One region of the Nocardiopsis sp. NPDC006139 genome, then DNA from elsewhere that is predicted to be linked to it. Evidence: predicted binding sites of a transcription regulator. Region 1 holds the regulator's gene; each other region holds the start of a gene.

The links. Region 1 encodes LexA, which represses DNA repair genes until DNA is damaged. Its sites were predicted from a motif close to TCGAACANNTGTTCGA; they were not measured.
Region 2: ruvC (crossover junction endodeoxyribonuclease RuvC) is a predicted target of LexA. The motif match lies at 1,950-1,965, and genes of this name have one in related genera.
Region 3: ABZ249_RS19725 (Rv2578c family radical SAM protein) is a predicted target of LexA. The motif match lies at 1,719-1,734, and genes of this name have one in related genera.
Region 4: uvrA (excinuclease ABC subunit UvrA) is a predicted target of LexA. The motif match lies at 2,401-2,416, and genes of this name have one in related genera.

Annotation. Positions count from the first base shown of each region.
Region 1 is NZ_JBEXTT010000023.1:89,022-93,227, reverse strand. It holds gene ABZ249_RS26225 (hypothetical protein) at 1-38, shown strand, start outside; gene ABZ249_RS26220 (alpha/beta hydrolase) at 98-1,168, opposite strand; gene lexA (transcriptional repressor LexA) at 1,392-2,117, opposite strand; gene nrdR (transcriptional regulator NrdR) at 2,659-3,147, shown strand; gene ABZ249_RS26205 (vitamin B12-dependent ribonucleotide reductase) at 3,240-4,206, shown strand, end outside.
Region 2 is NZ_JBEXTT010000006.1:230,797-235,002, reverse strand. It holds gene ruvB (Holliday junction branch migration DNA helicase RuvB) at 1-717, opposite strand, end outside; gene ruvA (Holliday junction branch migration protein RuvA) at 729-1,346, opposite strand; gene ruvC (crossover junction endodeoxyribonuclease RuvC) at 1,379-1,933, opposite strand; gene ABZ249_RS10325 (acetyl-CoA hydrolase/transferase C-terminal domain-containing protein) at 2,071-3,222, opposite strand; gene ABZ249_RS10320 (NUDIX domain-containing protein) at 3,359-4,150, shown strand; gene ABZ249_RS10315 (molecular chaperone DnaJ) at 4,147-4,206, shown strand, end outside.
Region 3 is NZ_JBEXTT010000014.1:62,055-66,260, reverse strand. It holds gene ABZ249_RS19730 (histidine phosphatase family protein) at 1-603, shown strand, start outside; gene ABZ249_RS19725 (Rv2578c family radical SAM protein) at 630-1,709, opposite strand; gene ABZ249_RS19720 (methyltransferase domain-containing protein) at 2,050-2,799, opposite strand; gene ABZ249_RS19715 (dihydrofolate reductase family protein) at 3,015-3,611, shown strand; gene ABZ249_RS19710 (SRPBCC family protein) at 3,700-4,191, opposite strand.
Region 4 is NZ_JBEXTT010000031.1:27,970-32,175, reverse strand. It holds gene uvrA (excinuclease ABC subunit UvrA) at 1-2,150, opposite strand, end outside; gene ABZ249_RS29315 (TerC family protein) at 2,506-3,534, opposite strand; gene ABZ249_RS29310 (glycosyltransferase family 4 protein) at 3,944-4,206, opposite strand, start outside.

The DNA.
Region 1 (4,206 bases):
ACGCCCTTCCCGAGGAGATCACCGCCGAGGGCGACTGACCCGCCCCGGCGGATCGGGCCGCGGCGACGGACGCGCCGTCACCGCGGTCCGCCGCCGGTCACCAGGCGGTGTCGACGAATTCCGCCAGCGCCGGGGCGACCTGTGGGGCGAAGGGGCGCTCGGCGTCCAGCACCGTCGCCCCCGGCCCGTCCTCGTAGACGCGGAAGATGTGGTCGGCGTCGGGGATGTCCACCCGCTCGGCCTCGGGCAGGCCGGTCATCAGCCGGTCCACCTCCTCGCCGGTGATCTGGGCGTCGGCCTCGCCCCACAGCACCAGGACGGGGGTGTCCTCGGGCAGTTCCGCGGCCAGCTCCACCGGGTCCATCCGGTCCATCCGGGCCAGGAACCCGGTGTTCTGCGGCGAGTACAGGGTGCCGACGACGCCGGTGAGGTCGTCGGGGACCTCCCGGCCGCCGCGCACCGCGGCCCGACCGGCGCGGGCGTCGGAGAGCATGGTCACCGCCTCCGTCTCGGTGAGCTGCCCCGCCGCCTCGACCGCGCGCACCTGCTCGGTGAGCTGGCGGTCCAGCACGTCCAGGTAGCGGTCGCCCACCGGGGCGGCCAGCACCAGGGCCGGTGCGGCGTCCACCAGGGTGTGGGCGCGCAGCGCGTAGAGGGAGCCCTCGCTGTGCCCGACCACCGCGGTGCGGGCCGGGTCCACCTCGCTCTGCCCCACCAGCGCCTCGTAGGCCGCGGCCATCTGGGCGTCGAACACGTCCGGGTCCACCGGGGCGTCCGGGTCGAGGCCGCCCAGTCCGGTCTCGCCGCTGCCGAGCTTGTCGTAGCGCAGGGAGGCCACCCCCGACTCGGCCAGGAGGCGGGCGAAGTTGAGGTTGGTGTTCGCGTCGGGGCGCATGTCGGCGTTGCCGTCGCGGTCGGTGGGGCCGCTGCCCGAGACGATCAGCGCGCCCGGTACCGGGCCGGACGTGTCCGCGGGCAGGGTGAGGGTGGCGAACACCTCGATCCCGTCCACGGTGAAGCTCAGCTCCCGCTCGGAACCCGCCACCCCGGGCGGCGGGGCGGCCTCCTCCTCGGCCGGAGCGCAGGCGGAGGTCGACAGCAGGGCCGCGGCCGCGGCGACCGCCACGGCGCGCCCTCGGACACGCGGGAAGACGAGGGAAGCGAACACCCCCATAGCCTAGGCGCCCGGGAGGACGCCCGATGCCCCGGGCGGCCCGGAGCGGCGGGGGCCGCCACCCGTGTCCGGGACGGCCACCGGCCGCCGCCGCGGCGGCCCGCCGGTCGCACCCGTGGCCCCGCACGGGTGCGACATGTCCCGTACCGCCCGCGGACCCGCGCCCGGCGCCGCCCGGCGGGGCGGACCGGCCGGGGGACGACCGGGGGCGTACCGCTCAGACGCGGCGCATCACGGTGACGACCTTGCCCAGGATGGTGGCCGCGTCGCCGTTGATCGGCTCGTAGGCGTCGTTGCGCGGCATCAGCCACACGTGCCCGTCCTCGGTGCGGCGCAGCACCTTGACCGTGGCCTCCTCGTCCAGCAGCGCCGCGACGATGTCCCCGTTCTCGGCGTCCGGCTGCTGGCGGACCACCACCATGTCCCCGTCGGTGATGGCGGCGTCGGTCATCGAGTCGCCGACCACGGTGAGCATGAACAGCCGGCCCTCGCCGACCAGCTGCCGCGGCAGCGACAGCACGTCCTCCACCGACTCCTCGGCCAGGATGGGGCCGCCCGCGGCGATCCGCCCCACCAGGGGCACCCGGGCGGCGTGCGCCGGGTCGGACTCCTCGGCGGCGACCAGCGCGCGCACCCCGGGGCGGCCCGGCTGGCGCAGCTCCACGGCCCGCGGCCGGTTCTGGTCGCGGTACAGGTACCCCTTGCGCTGGAGCACCTTGAGCTGGTGCGCGACGCTGGAGGGGCTGGACAGGCCGACCGACTCCCCGATCTCCCTGATCGACGGCGGGTAGCCGCGCTCGCGCAGGTACCGCTGGATACAGTTCAGGACGCTCTGCTGGCGGGCGGTGAGCTTGGGCGCCTCCTCGGGCGCGCCCGCCTCGCCCACGGGCGCGAGAACGGTGGTGGTTGCGGAATCCAGGGGTCCGGGATTCTCCTCCGGCACGGCCGGCCTCCTCGGCATCGGTTCGGTCAGGGCCTGCTTGCACGACTGGCCACCACCGGTCTGCGACCGCTCCGGACCCTGTGTCCACGTGATGGCGAAACCGGCGTGAAATCAAGGCCAACGTTAGTCGTTGCGCACGGTGATATCAAACAAGCGTTCGAGGCCTGTGGGCAATTGCCGAGAGGATTTTCCGCGGCGCTTTTCCGGCCTCACTTACGTGTGTACACGTGTTCACGTCGCGTCGCCCCCGGAATGGCGGAAGATGTGCCGTCGGGTTCGAGAACGGGGGGATGCGGGGCGGATCACCCCCGGGCAAGGGCTCGACCGAAAACCCCGAGCCGCGCCGTGGAAGGGGATTCGCGGCGATATCCTGGGCGGCGCGCGGCTGTGACACGCGGGGCGCGCGAAAGTTGCGGTTCGTCCGACCCTCCGACTAGGTTCGACCACAACATCTGGTGTCGCTGTTTGAGGCGTCGGCCCAGGAGTTGTGGTTAAGTAGACCCAGGGTTGTCAGTTCGGCGAGGGAAGCAGGTGAGCCGGGATGCACTGTCCGTTCTGCCGCCATCCGGACACCCGGGTGATCGACAGCAGGTCCACCGACGACGGCGCGGCCATCCGCCGCCGCCGTTCCTGTCCTGCCTGCGAACGCCGTTTCACCACACAGGAGACCGTCCTGCTGATGGTCGCCAAGCGCTCCGGCGTCACCGAGCCCTTCAGCCGGACCAAGATCATCGCCGGGGTCCGCCGGGCCTGCCAGGGCCGCCCGGTCTCCGAGGACGCGCTGGCCAAGCTCGGCCAGCAGGTCGAGGAGGAGATCCGCGGCCGCGGCGTCGCGGAGGTCCCGGCCCACGAGATCGGCCTGGCCATCCTGGGCCCCATGCGCGACCTCGACGAGGTCGCCTACCTGCACTTCGCCAGTGTCTACCGCGGTTTCGAGAGCCTCGCCGACTTCGAGGCCGAGATCGCCAGCCTGCGCAGCGACCGCGAGGCCGAGGCCCGGGCCAAGGAAGAGGCCGACACTACGGCCTGACGCACCGCTCCCCGGGGGCGCCGAGGGAACGCCCCCGAGCGACGGTTCCGCGCGCGGGCCGCGCCCGCGCCCTATCTTCGGGGGACTCCGCCATGACGGAAACCACCAGCGGATCGACGGGACGCAAGGGCAAGGGGAGGCGCAAGGGGCTGAAGATCCCGCGGATCTTCACCACCGAAGGCGTTCATCCCTACGACACCCTGGAATGGGAGCGCCGGGACGTCGTCATGACGAACTGGCGCGACGGAACGGTGAACTTCGAACAGCGCGGGGTCGAGTTCCCCTCGACCTGGTCGATGAACGCCACACAGATCGTCGCCGGGAAATACTTCCGGGGCGCGCTCGGCACCCCGGAACGGGAGTGGAGCCTCAAGCAGCTCATCGACCGGGTCGTCGGCGTCTACACCCGCACCGGCCGCGAGCACGGGTACTTCGCCGGCGAGGCCGACGCCGAGGTCTTCGACCACGAACTCAAGTACGCGCTCGCCCACCAGCTCTTCAGCTTCAACTCACCCGTCTGGTTCAATGTCGGAACCCGCGCGAAGGCCCAGGTGAGCGCCTGCTTCATCCTGTCGGTCGACGACACCATGGAGTCGATCCTCGACTGGTACAAGGAGGAGGGGATCATCTTCAAGGGCGGCTCGGGGGCGGGGGTCAACCTCTCCCGGATCCGCTCCAGCAGGGAACTGCTCTCCTCCGGGGGCAGCGCCTCGGGGCCCGTGTCGTTCATGCGCGGCGCCGACGCCTCCGCGGGCACCATCAAGTCCGGCGGGGCCACCCGGCGGGCCGCCAAGATGGTGGTGCTCGACGTCGACCACCCCGACATCGGGGAGTTCATCGACACCAAGGCGCACGAGGAGCGCAAGATCCGGGCGCTGCGCGACGCCGGGTTCGACATGGACCTGGGCGGCGCCGACATGGCCAGCGTCCAGTACCAGAACGCCAACAACTCGGTGCGGGTCTCCGACGCGTTCATGCGCGCCGTCGAGGACGGCGGGCGCTTCGGCCTGGTCGCCCGCACCACCGGCGAGGTCGTCGACGAGGTCGACGCCAAGGCCC
Region 2 (4,206 bases), on a different contig from region 1:
GATGCGGGGCGTGCCGCGCGAGCGCCCGGCGATCTCGCGGGCGGCGTCCTCGGCCAGCGGGACGCCGAGCAGCCCGGCCGAGCGGTGCAGGATGCGCTCCAGCTCCTCGGCCGAGTAGAAGTCCATGTGGGCGGTGAACCCGAACCGGTCGCGCAGCGGGGCGGGCAGCATCCCGGCCCGGGTGGTGGCGCCGACCAGGGTGAAGGGGGCGATCTCCAGGGGGATGGCGGTGGCGCCGGGTCCCTTGCCCACGACCACGTCGACCCGGAAGTCCTCCATGGCGACGTAGAGCATCTCCTCGGCGGGGCGGGCCATCCGGTGGATCTCGTCCAGGAACAGCACCTCGCCCTCCTGGAGGGTGGACAGCACCGCGGCCAGGTCGCCGGAGCGCTCGATGGCGGGGCCGGAGGTGATGCGCAGGGGGGAGCCCAGCTCGGCGGCGATGATCATGGCCAGGGTGGTCTTGCCCAGGCCCGGGCCGCCGGACATGAGGATGTGGTCGGGGGCGCGGTTGCGCTTGCGGGCGCTGTCCAGGACCAGGGAGAGCTGTTCGCGCACCCGTTCCTGGCCGACGAACTCGTCGAGCGCGCGCGGCCGCAGGGCGCCCTCCAGCCGGCGCTCGTCGGCTCCGGCCTCGGAGGAGACGGCCTCCCGGGCGTACGGCCCGGGGAGGTCCCGGTCCGCCGGTCCCGTCGGTCGGTCGTGGTCGTCGTACACGGTGGGCCCTCCTAGGCGCGGCTGAGGGTGCGCAGGGCGCTGCGCAGCAGGACGGCGACGTCGGCGGTCTCCTCGGCCTGGGGCGCGACGGCGGCGGCCGCGGCCTCGGCGTCCTTGGCGGACCAGCCCAGGTTGACCAGGCCGGAGACCACCTGGGTGCGCCAGGCGCCGTTGGGCCCGGCCCCGGCGCCGTCCGGGACCGGCGGCAGGGTGCCGTCGGTGAAGACGGGCGGGTCGATCTTCCCGCGCAGCTCCAGGACGATGCGCTGGGCGCCCTTCTTGCCGATGCCCGGGACCCGGGTCAGGGCGTTGGTGTCCTCGGTGGCCACGGCGTGGCGCAGGGAGTCGGGGCTGTGCACCGAGAGCATGGCCAGGGCCAGCCGGGGGCCGACCCCGGAGGCGGTCTGGAGCTGCTCGAACAGGTGCTTCTCGTCGTCGTCGGCGAATCCGAAGAGGGTGAGGGAGTCCTCGCGCACGACGAGGCTGGTGGCGACGGTGCCGGTCTCCCCCACGTGCAGGCGGGACAGGGCGCTCGGGGTGCACTGCACGGACATGCCGACCCCGCCGACGTCGATGACGGCGCTGCCGGCGCCGCGTGCGGCCACCCGGCCGGTGAGGAACGCGATCATGTCATGGGGGCACCGGGTGCCCTTCTCCTTCCCTAGGGGCGGGCGCCGCGGGCGCGGCGGGCCAGTTCGACCTTGCGGGCGAAGTCCTGCTGTGCCTGGGCCACCCGGGCCTGGGCGCCGCCGCGCCAGATGTGGCAGATGGCCAGGGCGACCGCGTCGGCCGCGTCGGCGGGGCGGGGCGGGCCGTCGAGTCCGAGGATACGCGCGACCATGGTGCCGACCTGCGCCTTGTCCGCGCGGCCGCTGCCGGTGATGGCGGCCTTGGCCTCGCTGGGGGTGTGCAGGGCGACGGGCAGGCCGCGGCGGGCGGCGCAGACCAGGGCGATGCCGCTGGCCTGGGCGGTGCCCATGACGGTGCTGAGGTTGTGCTGGGCGAAGACCCGCTCGACGGCGACGGCGTCGGGGCGGACCTCGTCGAGCCAGCGCTCGATGCCGCGCTCGACGCCCAGCAGGCGCTGGGGCAGGTCCTCGTCGGGGGAGGTGCGGATGGCGTCGGCGCCGATGAGGCTCAGGGGGCGGCCGATGGCGCCCTCGACGGCGCCGACGCCGCACCGGGTGAGCCCCGGGTCGATTCCCAGCACGCGCACGCGCCCCACACCTTTCTCGAACGTTCGTTCGCACCATGCTAATGCCGCGGGACGACAGGAGTCCCGCGCCCGGCCCGGCGTGTCTCGGGGGCCGTGCCGGTCGAGCGTACCGGGGCCCGGGGACGGGGCGGGGGCGTTCAGGCGCGGCCGGTCCCCCACAGGTCGGCCAGGGCGGCGCGGCGCTCGGCCCGGGAGAGGCCGCGCAGGTCGGCGACGCCGCGCTCGGTGACCACGACCTCCACGTCCTGGGAGGGGGTGGTGACCGGCCGGGAGAGGCGTTCGACCAGGGTGGAACGGCCGCGGTGGCGGGTGGGGACGGCGATGACGCTGAGCCCGCCGACGGAGCGGGTGGCGGCCGCGGCGTAGTCGGAGTGGCCGCCGATGCCGCCGAGCACGCCCCGGGCGGTGCCCTCGACGTTGACCTGGCCGTCGTGGTCGATCTCCACCGCGGTGTTGACGGCGACGAAGGGGTCGGCGGACAGGCGGCCGGGGGCCAGGACGTGTTCCACGGAGTGCAGCAGGGGGCGGCCGTCGGCCCAGGCGTGCAGGCGCGGGCCGCCGACGAGGTACATGCCCACGGGGTCGCCCAGCAGCAGGCCGCGCTCGTCGAGGTCGACGGCGGCCTCGGGCAGCGGCCCGGAGTCGATGCGCACGGGGACCCGCAGCTCGGCGGCCAGGGCGGCGGGCACGGGGCCGAAGCCGAGCTGGAGGCGGGCGCCGGCGGGGATGAGGGGCGCCAGGTGGCGGGCGATGGCGGCCTGGTCGGGGCCGGTGGGCGAGGGGCGCAGGGTCCCGGCGGTGCGGTCGCTCTCCCCGATGACGACGACGCGGTCGGCGGGCAGCGGCGGCCCGGCGTCGGCGCGGGGCAGGTTCGGCGAGACCACCCCGGCGACCAGGGCGCCCGCCTCGACGGCGGTGCGCAGCCAGCCGGCCTCGCTGCCGAAGGCGTACCCGCCGGGCACCGGGACCACCGAGGCGACGAGCAGGTCGGGACGCCACAGGCCGTGCAGCAGGGCGGGGACGGCGGACATGCGCACCGGCGGGTGGGCGATGAGGCCGCGGTCGACGTGGTCGCGCAGGCCCCAGCCGGGCATGACGGTGCGGGCGTCGGCGAACGCGGCGGGGTCGAGCCCGGGGTCGGCCTCGGGGACCCAGCCCAGGACGAGGCGGACGCCGCCGGCGCGCGCGGCGGCCGCGCACAGGTCGGCGGTGACGCTCCGCGGGGCGCCGAACCCGTCGCCCAGGGCGACGGTCGCGCCCGGTCCCACCAGGTCCGCCAGGCTCTCCACGCTCTCCCCTTCCGCCGGACCGACCGTACCGGACCGGGCGGCCCGGCCGGGAAAAGGGGGTGGACTCCGCGGCGGGGGCCGTGCTAAGTTCTTCTCGAAGCGAGAAAAACTCACTCTGAGAAGAACTGGACCGACCATGGTGGACGACGGGATGCGGCGGGACGCGGACGAACGGGAGTTCCTGGCCGCCTACGACCCGCACGCCTACGCCCCCGTCGCGGTGACCGTCGACGTCGTGGCGATGACCATCCGCGCCCGGGAGCCGCTGGTGCTGCTGGTCCGCCGGGGCGCCAGCCCGCAGAAGGGCCGGTGGGCGCTGCCCGGCGGCTTCGTCCGGGCCGAGGACGACCCCCGGGGGCCCGCCGACCCCGACCTGCCCGACGCCGCGCTGCGCGTCCTGGCCGAGAAGACCGCCCTGCCCACCACCCTGCACCTGGAGCAGCTGGGCACCTACGGCGCCCGCGGCCGCGACCCCCGCATGCGGGTCTTCTCGGTGGCGTACATGCTGCTCGCCCCCGACCTGCCCGACCCCGAGCAGGGCCGCGACACCGCCGAGGCCGCCTGGGTCCCCTGGCGCGACCTCGGGCACGGCGGCACCGCGCGGTACGAGCCCGCCTTCGACCACGCGCGGATCATCGCCGACGCCGTCGAGCGGGCCCGCGCCAAGCTGGAGTACACCTCCCTGGCCACCGCGTTCCTGCCGCCGGTGTTCACCATCACCGACCTGCGCGAGGTGTACGAGGCGGTGTGGGACCGGTCCCTGCACGCCGCCAACTTCCACCGCAAGATCCTCGCCGCCCCCGGCTTCGTCCGGGACACCGGGGAGCTCGCCGACCGCGGCGGCTCCGGCGGGGGCCGCCGCCCCCGCCTGTACCGGGCGGGCGGCACCGCCGCCCTGCACCCGCCGCTGCTCAGGAGCGCCCCATGACCCCCGTGGAGGTCCCGATGACCGTCGAGGAGGCCGCCCGCGCCGTCCTCACCGCC
Region 3 (4,206 bases), on a different contig from region 1:
GCCCAGCGCACCCTCTACCTCGTACGCCACGGAGCGGCCGACGCCCTGGGACAGGTGACCGCCGACGGCCGGGAGCAGGCCCGGCTGCTCGGGCGGCGGCTCGCCGGGGCGCCCGTCGACGCCGTCTGGCACTCCCCGCTGCCGCGCGCGGTGGACAGCGCCCGCATCATCGCGGCCGAGATGCCGCGCGTGCTGGTCGACGAGGCGGCCGAACTCGTGGACAACGTTCCGTTCGTCCCCGGACCCGAGGACGTGCCGCCCTCGTGGAAGGGGTTCTTCGACGGTTACGACCGCGGCGAAGCCGATGCCGGGCGAAGGACCGCGGACGCTTCGACGGCACGGTTCTGCGGGCCCAACGGCCGAGGGCGGCGCGCGACGCACGAAGTGGTGGTGACGCACGCGTACCCGATCGCCTGGATCGTCCGCGAGGTATTGAACGCGCCGCCCGCGCAATGGATGTCCCTGGCGGGCGTCGCGAACGCCTCCCTCACGGTGGTCGAATTCAGCGACGACGGACCCCCGGCCGTCGTGATGTTCAACGACATGTCCCACCTGCCCGCCGGGCTGCGGTGGACGGGGTTCGCGGGCGGCGGCCGGCCCTGAGCGCCGGGGCGGCGAGGGGGCGGGCCTCAGCCGGGGAAGCCCAGGGCGAGCTGTTCGGGGCGCCGGTCGGCCGGGGCCGCGGCGGGCCGCTCCGGGGCGCGGGCGCGGTGGGCGGGGTCCGGGCGGTTCAGGCCGTGGCGGTCGGCGATCTCGCGCACGGCCGTGGTGACGATCCGCTGGTAGGAGTCGGGCGTGTAGGAGCCCCGGGCGTAGAGCTTGCGGTACAGCGGAAGCAGCCGCGGGTGCTCGCGGGAGAGCCAGGCTCGGTACCACTCGCGGGCGCCGGGCCGCAGGTGCAGCACGATCGGGGTGACGCGGGCGGCCCCCGCCTCGGCGATGGCGGCGACGGTCTCCTCGATCTGTTCGGCCGAGTCGGTCAGGCCGGGCAGGATCGGCGCCATCAGCACCGAGCACTCCAGGCCGCGTTCGGCCAGGCGGCGCACCACGTCCAGGCGGGCCCGCGGGCTCGGGGTCCCCGGCTCCACCGTGCGCCACACGGCCTCGTCCACGGAGCCCACCGAGACCGCCATTCCGACCTCGGTGACACGGGCCGCCTGTTCGAGCAGGTCCAGGTCGCGCAGGACCAGCGTGCCCTTGGTGAGGATCGAGAAGGGGTTGGCGGCGTCGCGCAGGGCGGCGATGATCTGCGGCATGAGCCGGTAGCGGCCCTCGGCGCGCTGGTAGGGGTCGGTGTTGGTGCCCATCGCGATGTGCTCCCCGCGCCAGGAGGGGCGGGCGAGCTCGGCGCGCAGCCGTTCGCCGGCGTTGACCTTGACGACGATGCGGGTATCGAAGTCGTGGCCGCTGTCCAGGTCCAGGTATTCGTGGGTGCGCCGGGCGAAGCAGTACACGCAGGCGTGCGAACAGCCGCGGTAGGGGTTCACGCTCCAGCGGAACAGGGGGGAGTCGCCGGGGACCCGGTTGATGATGGACCGGGCCCGGACCTCGATCGCGACGGGGCCACCGTCCTGTCCCGCCCGTACCGGCCCGGGCCCGGCCGTGTGCAGCCCCGCCCGCCCGGTGCCCCGGACCGGGGGCGGCGTGTGGTCGAACAGCCCGGTCTGTTCGACGGTCGTGGTTCCCTCTCTCAGGTTCTCCCAGTGCATGCCTGTGATTCGAACATGTTTTCGAACAGCTGTCGAGTGGTTCGAACGCCGGACGGGGCGTTCGGACGGCCCGGCGCCGGCGCGGCCCGGACCGGTTTCCCAGAAGCGGCAGGGGTTTCCGAGGGGGGCGGGCCGATGCTCCGGGAGGGAGAAAAATCGTGCCGGTGGGCCGGGGGAGGGGCGGGGGCCGCCGGGGGACCCCGTTCCCGTCGGCCCCGGCTCCGTGCGCTCCGCGTGTTCGGCGGGGCCTGGCCCGCCCCGGCGGGTTCACAGCCCGGCGGCGGCGAGGATGCGGTACATCCGGTCCAGGGGCAGGGCCGAGGCCGGGTGGTCAGGGCCGTCAGGCGGCCTCCAGGACGAAGAACAGGAAGGCCGGGCTGGTGGACAGGACGCGGAAGTCGTCGGGGAACAGCTCGCGGGCGGCCGGGTCGGGCAGCGGTTCGCTGATGGCGGAGATCCGGAAGCCGGCCGCGGTGAAGGCGTCCGTCATGGCGTGCAGCGGCCGGTTCCAGAAGCCCATGGTCGCGGTCAGGCCGCCCATGGTCCACTCCTCGGTCCAGTGGTGGGTCGCGAAGTAGTCGGTCTTCTTCCCGGCCGCCCGCTGGACGGCGTGGACGGCGAAGGGGTGGTCGACGGACATGATGAGGCGGCCTCCGGCCGTCAGCACGCGCCGGAACTCGGCCAGTGTCGGGCCCCAGTCCCGGAGGTAGTGCAGCACCAGCGACGCCACGACGTCGTCGAACGCGCCGTCGGGGAAGGGGAGCGGGTCGCGCAGGTCCGCCACCCGCAGGTCCGCCTCCCCGCCCAGCCTGCGCTCGGCCAACGCGAGCATGCCGGGGCTGAGGTCGATGCCGCTCACGAGGGCGCCCCGGTCGCGCAGCGCGGCGAACAGCGGGCCGGAACCGCAGCCGGCGTCGAGGACCCGGCGGCCGGCGACGTCCCCGGCCAGGGCCAGGATCGCGGGCCGTTCGTAGTAGGCGTTCATGATGTTGGACGCGTTCTCGGAGTCGTAGCCCGCGGCCAGGTGGTCGTAGTCGTTCATCCGGGTCGGGCGGGCGGGCGCGGCGTGGTCTTCGGGCGGGTTCGGCATACCGGGCATCCTCGCCCACCCCGGCGTGGCGGCACAACGCGGCTCCGGCACCGCGTGTCCGCGCCCGCGCCGCCGGGCCCGCGACGGTGCCCGGCCGCCCCGCTCCGCGCGCCCGCGCCCGCGGGCGGGAGCCCCGGCCGTCGGCTGTCGGCGGGCCGGAGGTTCTGTTACAGTCATGACCACTGCAAGTGGAGTACTTTGAATGGAGTGGTTTCATGCGTGAGCTCGTCTACTACGCCGCCGTCTCCCTCGACGGGCGCATCGCCGGACCCGCGGGCGAGTTCGACTTCTTCTTCGCCCCGCTGGCCGATGAGGAGCGCTCGGCCGCCTACAACGCCTGGGTCGACGCCCACTACCCCGAGGCCACCCCCACCGCCGGCCGCGAGGCCTCCGGACTGGCCGACGCCCCCAACCTCCGCTTCGACACGGTGGTCATGGGGCTGGGCACCTACCGGGCCGCCTACGACCACGGCATCGAGAGCCCCTACGCTCACCTGCGCCAGTACGTGCTCTCCACGACCCTGGGGCCGGTCTCGGCCCCGGAGGTCACCGTCGTGGACCGCGACCCCGTCGGCCTGGTGCGGGCGCTCAAGGAGGAGGACTCCGACCTGGACATCTGGCTGTGCGGCGGCGGGAAGCTGGCGGGGGTCCTCCTGGCGGAGATCGACCGCCTGGTGCTCAAGAGCTACCCGGTGCTGGCCGGGGCGGGCGTCCCCCTGGTCGAGGGCGGCTTCGACCCCGGCCTGTTCACCGTCGTGGACCGGCAGGTGTTCGACAACGGGGTGGCCGTCACCGAATACGCCCGCGCGTGAACCGGGGCGGCCCGGACGCGGCCGCCACGGCCGCGCCCCGCGCCACCACCGCCTCCGGCAGGGCGTGGCCGCACCGGGCGGCGGCCGGTCAGCCCCTCTCCTCGCGGACGTCCCTCCCCTGCTCGGCGAACGCCTTGAAGTCCTCCATGTGCCGCTGCGACTGCTTGTGGAAGGCGCCGGGCATGAGGAGCGCCACCAGCCGCATCAGCAGGCCGCTGAACCGGTACTCGCTCTCGCTCTCCCAGAGCGTCGCCTCCGGGCCGGCCTCGGTCAGCGAATCGCGCACGACGCTCCACATGCCCGCGCCGACGATCTCGCGGTCGAAGTGGACGACGGTCCCCTCGGGGATCGCGCGCAGGTCCGCCGGCTCCCGGCGGGTGATCGTCTCGACGCATTCGAGTTCCTGCTTCCCCGACCGCATCACGACCCGAGACTCGGTGCCGAGCTCTCCGTGCACCCCGTTCAGCGGCTCGTGCACCACCAGGTCCCGCAGCCACATCGGCAGGTGCGCCGGGTCGGCCAGCAGCTGGGCCACCCTCTCCCGGGGCAGAGCGATCTCGATCGAGTTGGTGTACTTCACGGCGCGCGTTCCCTC
Region 4 (4,206 bases), on a different contig from region 1:
TTGCGGATGTGGTCGAAGACCCCCGAGTAGGTGGCCGGGTTGGACCTCGGCGTGCGCCCGATGGGGCTCTGGTCCACGTGCACGACCTTGTCGACCTTGTTCAGGCCGTTGACCCGCACGTGCCGGCCCGGGACGTCGCGCGCCCCGTTGAGCTCCTTGGCCAGCGCCTTGTACAGGATCTCGTTGACCAGCGTGGACTTGCCCGAGCCCGACACCCCGGTGACGGCGGTGAACACCCCCAGCGGGAAGGCCACGTCGATGTCGCGCAGGTTGTTCTCGCGGGCGCCCTTGACGACCAGCTCGTGCCCCTTGGTGAGCGGTCGGCGCACCGCCGGCAGGTCGATGGAGCGGCGCCCGGACAGGTAGTCGCCGGTGAGCGACGCCTCGTTGGTGAGCAGCTCGTCCACGATGCCCGACACCACCACGTGGCCGCCGTGCTCGCCCGCGCCGGGGCCGATGTCGACCACCCAGTCGGCGGCGCGGATGGTGTCCTCGTCGTGTTCCACGACGATGAGCGTGTTGCCGATGTCGCGCAGCCGCTGGAGGGTCTCCAGCAGGCGGGCGTTGTCGCGCTGGTGCAGGCCGATGGAGGGCTCGTCCAGCACGTAGAGCACGCCCACCAGGCCCGAGCCGATCTGGGTGGCCAGCCGGATGCGTTGGGCCTCGCCGCCCGAGAGCGAACCGGAGGAGCGGGCCAGGCTGAGGTAGTCCAGGCCCACGTCCAGCAGGAAGCCCAGCCGGGCGTTGATCTCCTTGAGGACCTGGGCGGCGATGACCGCGTCGCGGTCCGACAGCCGCAGGTCGGCCAGGAAGCGGGCGCTCTCGGCCAGCGACATCGAGGCCACCTCGGCGATGGACCGCCCGCCCACGGTCACCGCGAGCACCACCGGCTTGAGCCGGGTCCCCTCGCAGGCGGGGCAGGGCACGCTGCGCATGTAGCCCTCGAGGCGCTCGCGGCCGTAGTCGCTCTCGGTCTCGGTGTAGCGGCGCTTGACCCAGGGGATGACGCCCTCGAAGTCGGTGTAGTAGGACCGCTCGCGGTTGTACTTGGTGCGGTAGCTGACGTGGACCTGGGTGTCGTGCCCCTCCAGGATCGCCTTGCGGGCGCGCTTGGGCAGCTTCTCCCAGGGGGTGTCCAGGACGAAGCCGACCGACTCGCCCAGGGCGGTGAGCAGCCGCTCCCAGTACCCGCCGTTGGGGCCGCCCGACCAGGGGGCCAGGGCGCCCTCGGCCAGGGTCTTGGCCGGGTCGGGGACGATCAGCTCCGGGTCGACCTCCATGCGGGTGCCCAGGCCCGAGCACTCCGGGCAGGCGCCGTAGGGGGCGTTGAAGGAGAAGGAGCGCGGCTCCAACTGCTCGAAGGACAGGTCGTCGTAGGGGCAGTACAGGTGCTCGGAGAAGACCTTCTCGCGCTCGGGGTCGTCCTCGGCCAGGTCGACGAAGTCCAGCACGATGGTCCCGCCGGCCAGCTTGAGCGCGGTCTCCACCGAGTCGGTCAGCCGCCCGCGGGAGGACTCCTTGACGGAGAGCCGGTCCACGATCACCGAGATGTCGTGCTTGTCGTAGCGGCCCAGCTTGGGCGCCTCGTCCAGGCGCACCGGCCGGCCGTCCACGACCGCGCGGGTGTACCCCTTGGACTGCAGGTCCTTGAACAGTTCGAGGTACTCGCCCTTGCGGCCGCGCACCACCGGGGCCAGCACCTGGAAGCGGGTGCCCTCGGTCATCTCCAGCACCCGGTCCACGATCTGCTGCGGGCTCTGCCGGGAGATCTCGCGGCGGCACTGCGGGCAGTGCGGGACGCCGATGCGCGCCCACAGCAGCCGCAGGTAGTCGTACACCTCGGTGATGGTGCCGACGGTGGAGCGGGGGTTGCGGCTGGTGGACTTCTGGTCGATGGACACCGCCGGGGACAGCCCCTCGATGAAGTCCACGTCGGGCTTGTCCATCTGGCCCAGGAACTGGCGGGCGTACGCCGACAGGGATTCGACGTAGCGGCGCTGCCCCTCGGCGAAGATCGTGTCGAAGGCCAGCGAGGACTTGCCCGAACCGGACAGGCCGGTGAACACGATCATGGCGTCGCGGGGCAGGTCCAGCGACACGTCCTTGAGGTTGTGCTCCCGGGCACCCCGGACTACCAGTTGTTCGACCATCGAGTCAGACATCCTTCGGCTGTGGCACACAGGGCACCGGTCGGGCGTCGGCCTGCCGTGCGCGGTTCGTGTGTTCGGCGGTCGGGTCCCCCGGACGACCGCCCCGGCCCCGGATCCGGGCCGCTGAAGGGGGGTGGGGAGGGCGTGGGCCTCCCCGTCCGTCAAGACTAACGACCCCCGCCGACGGAATCTTCCGCAACGGAGAAGTGCCGTGTCCTGATGCCCGACGCCGATACGGGGTCCACTATAGACGAACGGGTGTTCGACGTCCGGGTTTTCGCGCGGTCCGGGGAAGAAGAACCGGGGGCGGTCCCGTTGAACGGGACCGCCCCCGGGCGGGAGCGCGGGACGGCCGTCAGGAGCGGTCGGCCGCGGAGTCCCTCTCGCCCTCCTCCTCGACGGCGGGAGGGGCGTTGCGCTTGTCGGCCGCGGACTTGACCAGGCTGCCGGCGATCGTGATCACCATGACGCCGATGATCACCGTCAGGGACAGGGAGGTGCTGATCTCCGGGACGTGCACGCCGTTCTCGTGCAGCGCGTGCAGGATCATCTTGATGCCGATGAACACCATGATCGCCGACAGGCCCCAGCTGATGTAGGCCAGGCGGTCCATCAGGCCGGCCAGCAGGAAGTACAGCTGGCGCAGGCCCAGCAGGGCGAAGGCGTTGGCGGTGAAGACGATGTAGGCGTCCTGGGTGAGGCCGAAGATCGCCGGGATCGAGTCGACCGCGAAGACCAGGTCGATGACGCCGATGGCCAGGATGACCAGCAGCATCGGGGTGATGTGGCGCTTGCCGTCGAGCTTCACCGTCAGGTGCGCGCCGTGGTAGCCGTCGGTGACCGGCCAGAACCGCTTGACCAGGCGCACGACCGGCGTCTGGGTGAAGTCCTTCTCCTCCTCGTCGCCCTTCATGTGGTCCCGGACGATCTTGTACCCGGTGTAGATGAGGAAGGCGCCGAACAGGTAGAAGACCTCGCTCCAGGCGTTGATGACCTGGGCGCCGAGGATGATGAAGATACCGCGCATGATCAGCGCGATGACGATGCCGATGAGCAGCACCTCGTGCTGGTACTTCTTGGGCACCGCGAAGGAGCCCATCAGCAGGTAGAAGACGAAGAGGTTGTCGACGCTCAGGCTCTTCTCGGTGACGAACCCGGCGAAGTACTCCGCGCCGGCGGTCGCACCGCCGTAGTACCACACACCGAAGCCGAAGATGATGGCGATGCCGATGTAGAAGGCGGCCCACCAGGCCGCCTGCTTGACCCCGAACTCCTGGGGGCCCTTCTTCTTGCTCCACGGGTGGTCCACGATGGCGAGGTCGATGACCAGGATCGCGATCATGGCGCCGATCGTGGCGACCCAGACCCACAAGGGTACGTTCACTGTCGTTAACTCCTCCGGTCAGTGCGCGCGGGCTGTTTGCACGCACGTCGAACTGCCGGAGGTCTCTCCCGCTCGCCTCGGAATCCGGGGCGAACCGACGGTACCGGGAACACGCCCTTGTGTTCCGTGATGACGACACCGCCGCGACAGGGATACTCCCCTCACATGCCAGGCCAGGATACCGGCCGCACGATGTGACCGTGCACGCCCGACCTGTGACCACGATGCCACATCCGCCCTCTCCGCAGAAGTAGCGCAGAGGACGAAGTAGCACGACCCCCAGGACACATCATCCGCTCCTGGGAGATATCTGGCGAACGAACAGGGGATCCGGGTATATAAGGCGCAAAACGCCCCCGACATTCCCTTTTCCCGTGTCACCGGCTTTTCCCGTGCCGCCTTTCCCGGGTCACCGCCCCAGTACCGACTTGTACACCGCGCACGCCGCCGCCACCGCGTCCTCCTCGCCGGGCAGCGAGCGCGCCGCCGCGGCGGACCGCGCCCGCAGGTCCGCGGCGAGGGCCGGATCGTCCAGCACCCGCCCCACCGCCGCCGCGAACGCCTGCGGGTCGCCCGGCGGCACCATGAGCACCGTCCCCGAGTACAGGTCCGGGATGCCGCCCACGCGGGTGGACACCACCGGCAGCCCCGCCCGCAGCGCCTCCATGATCA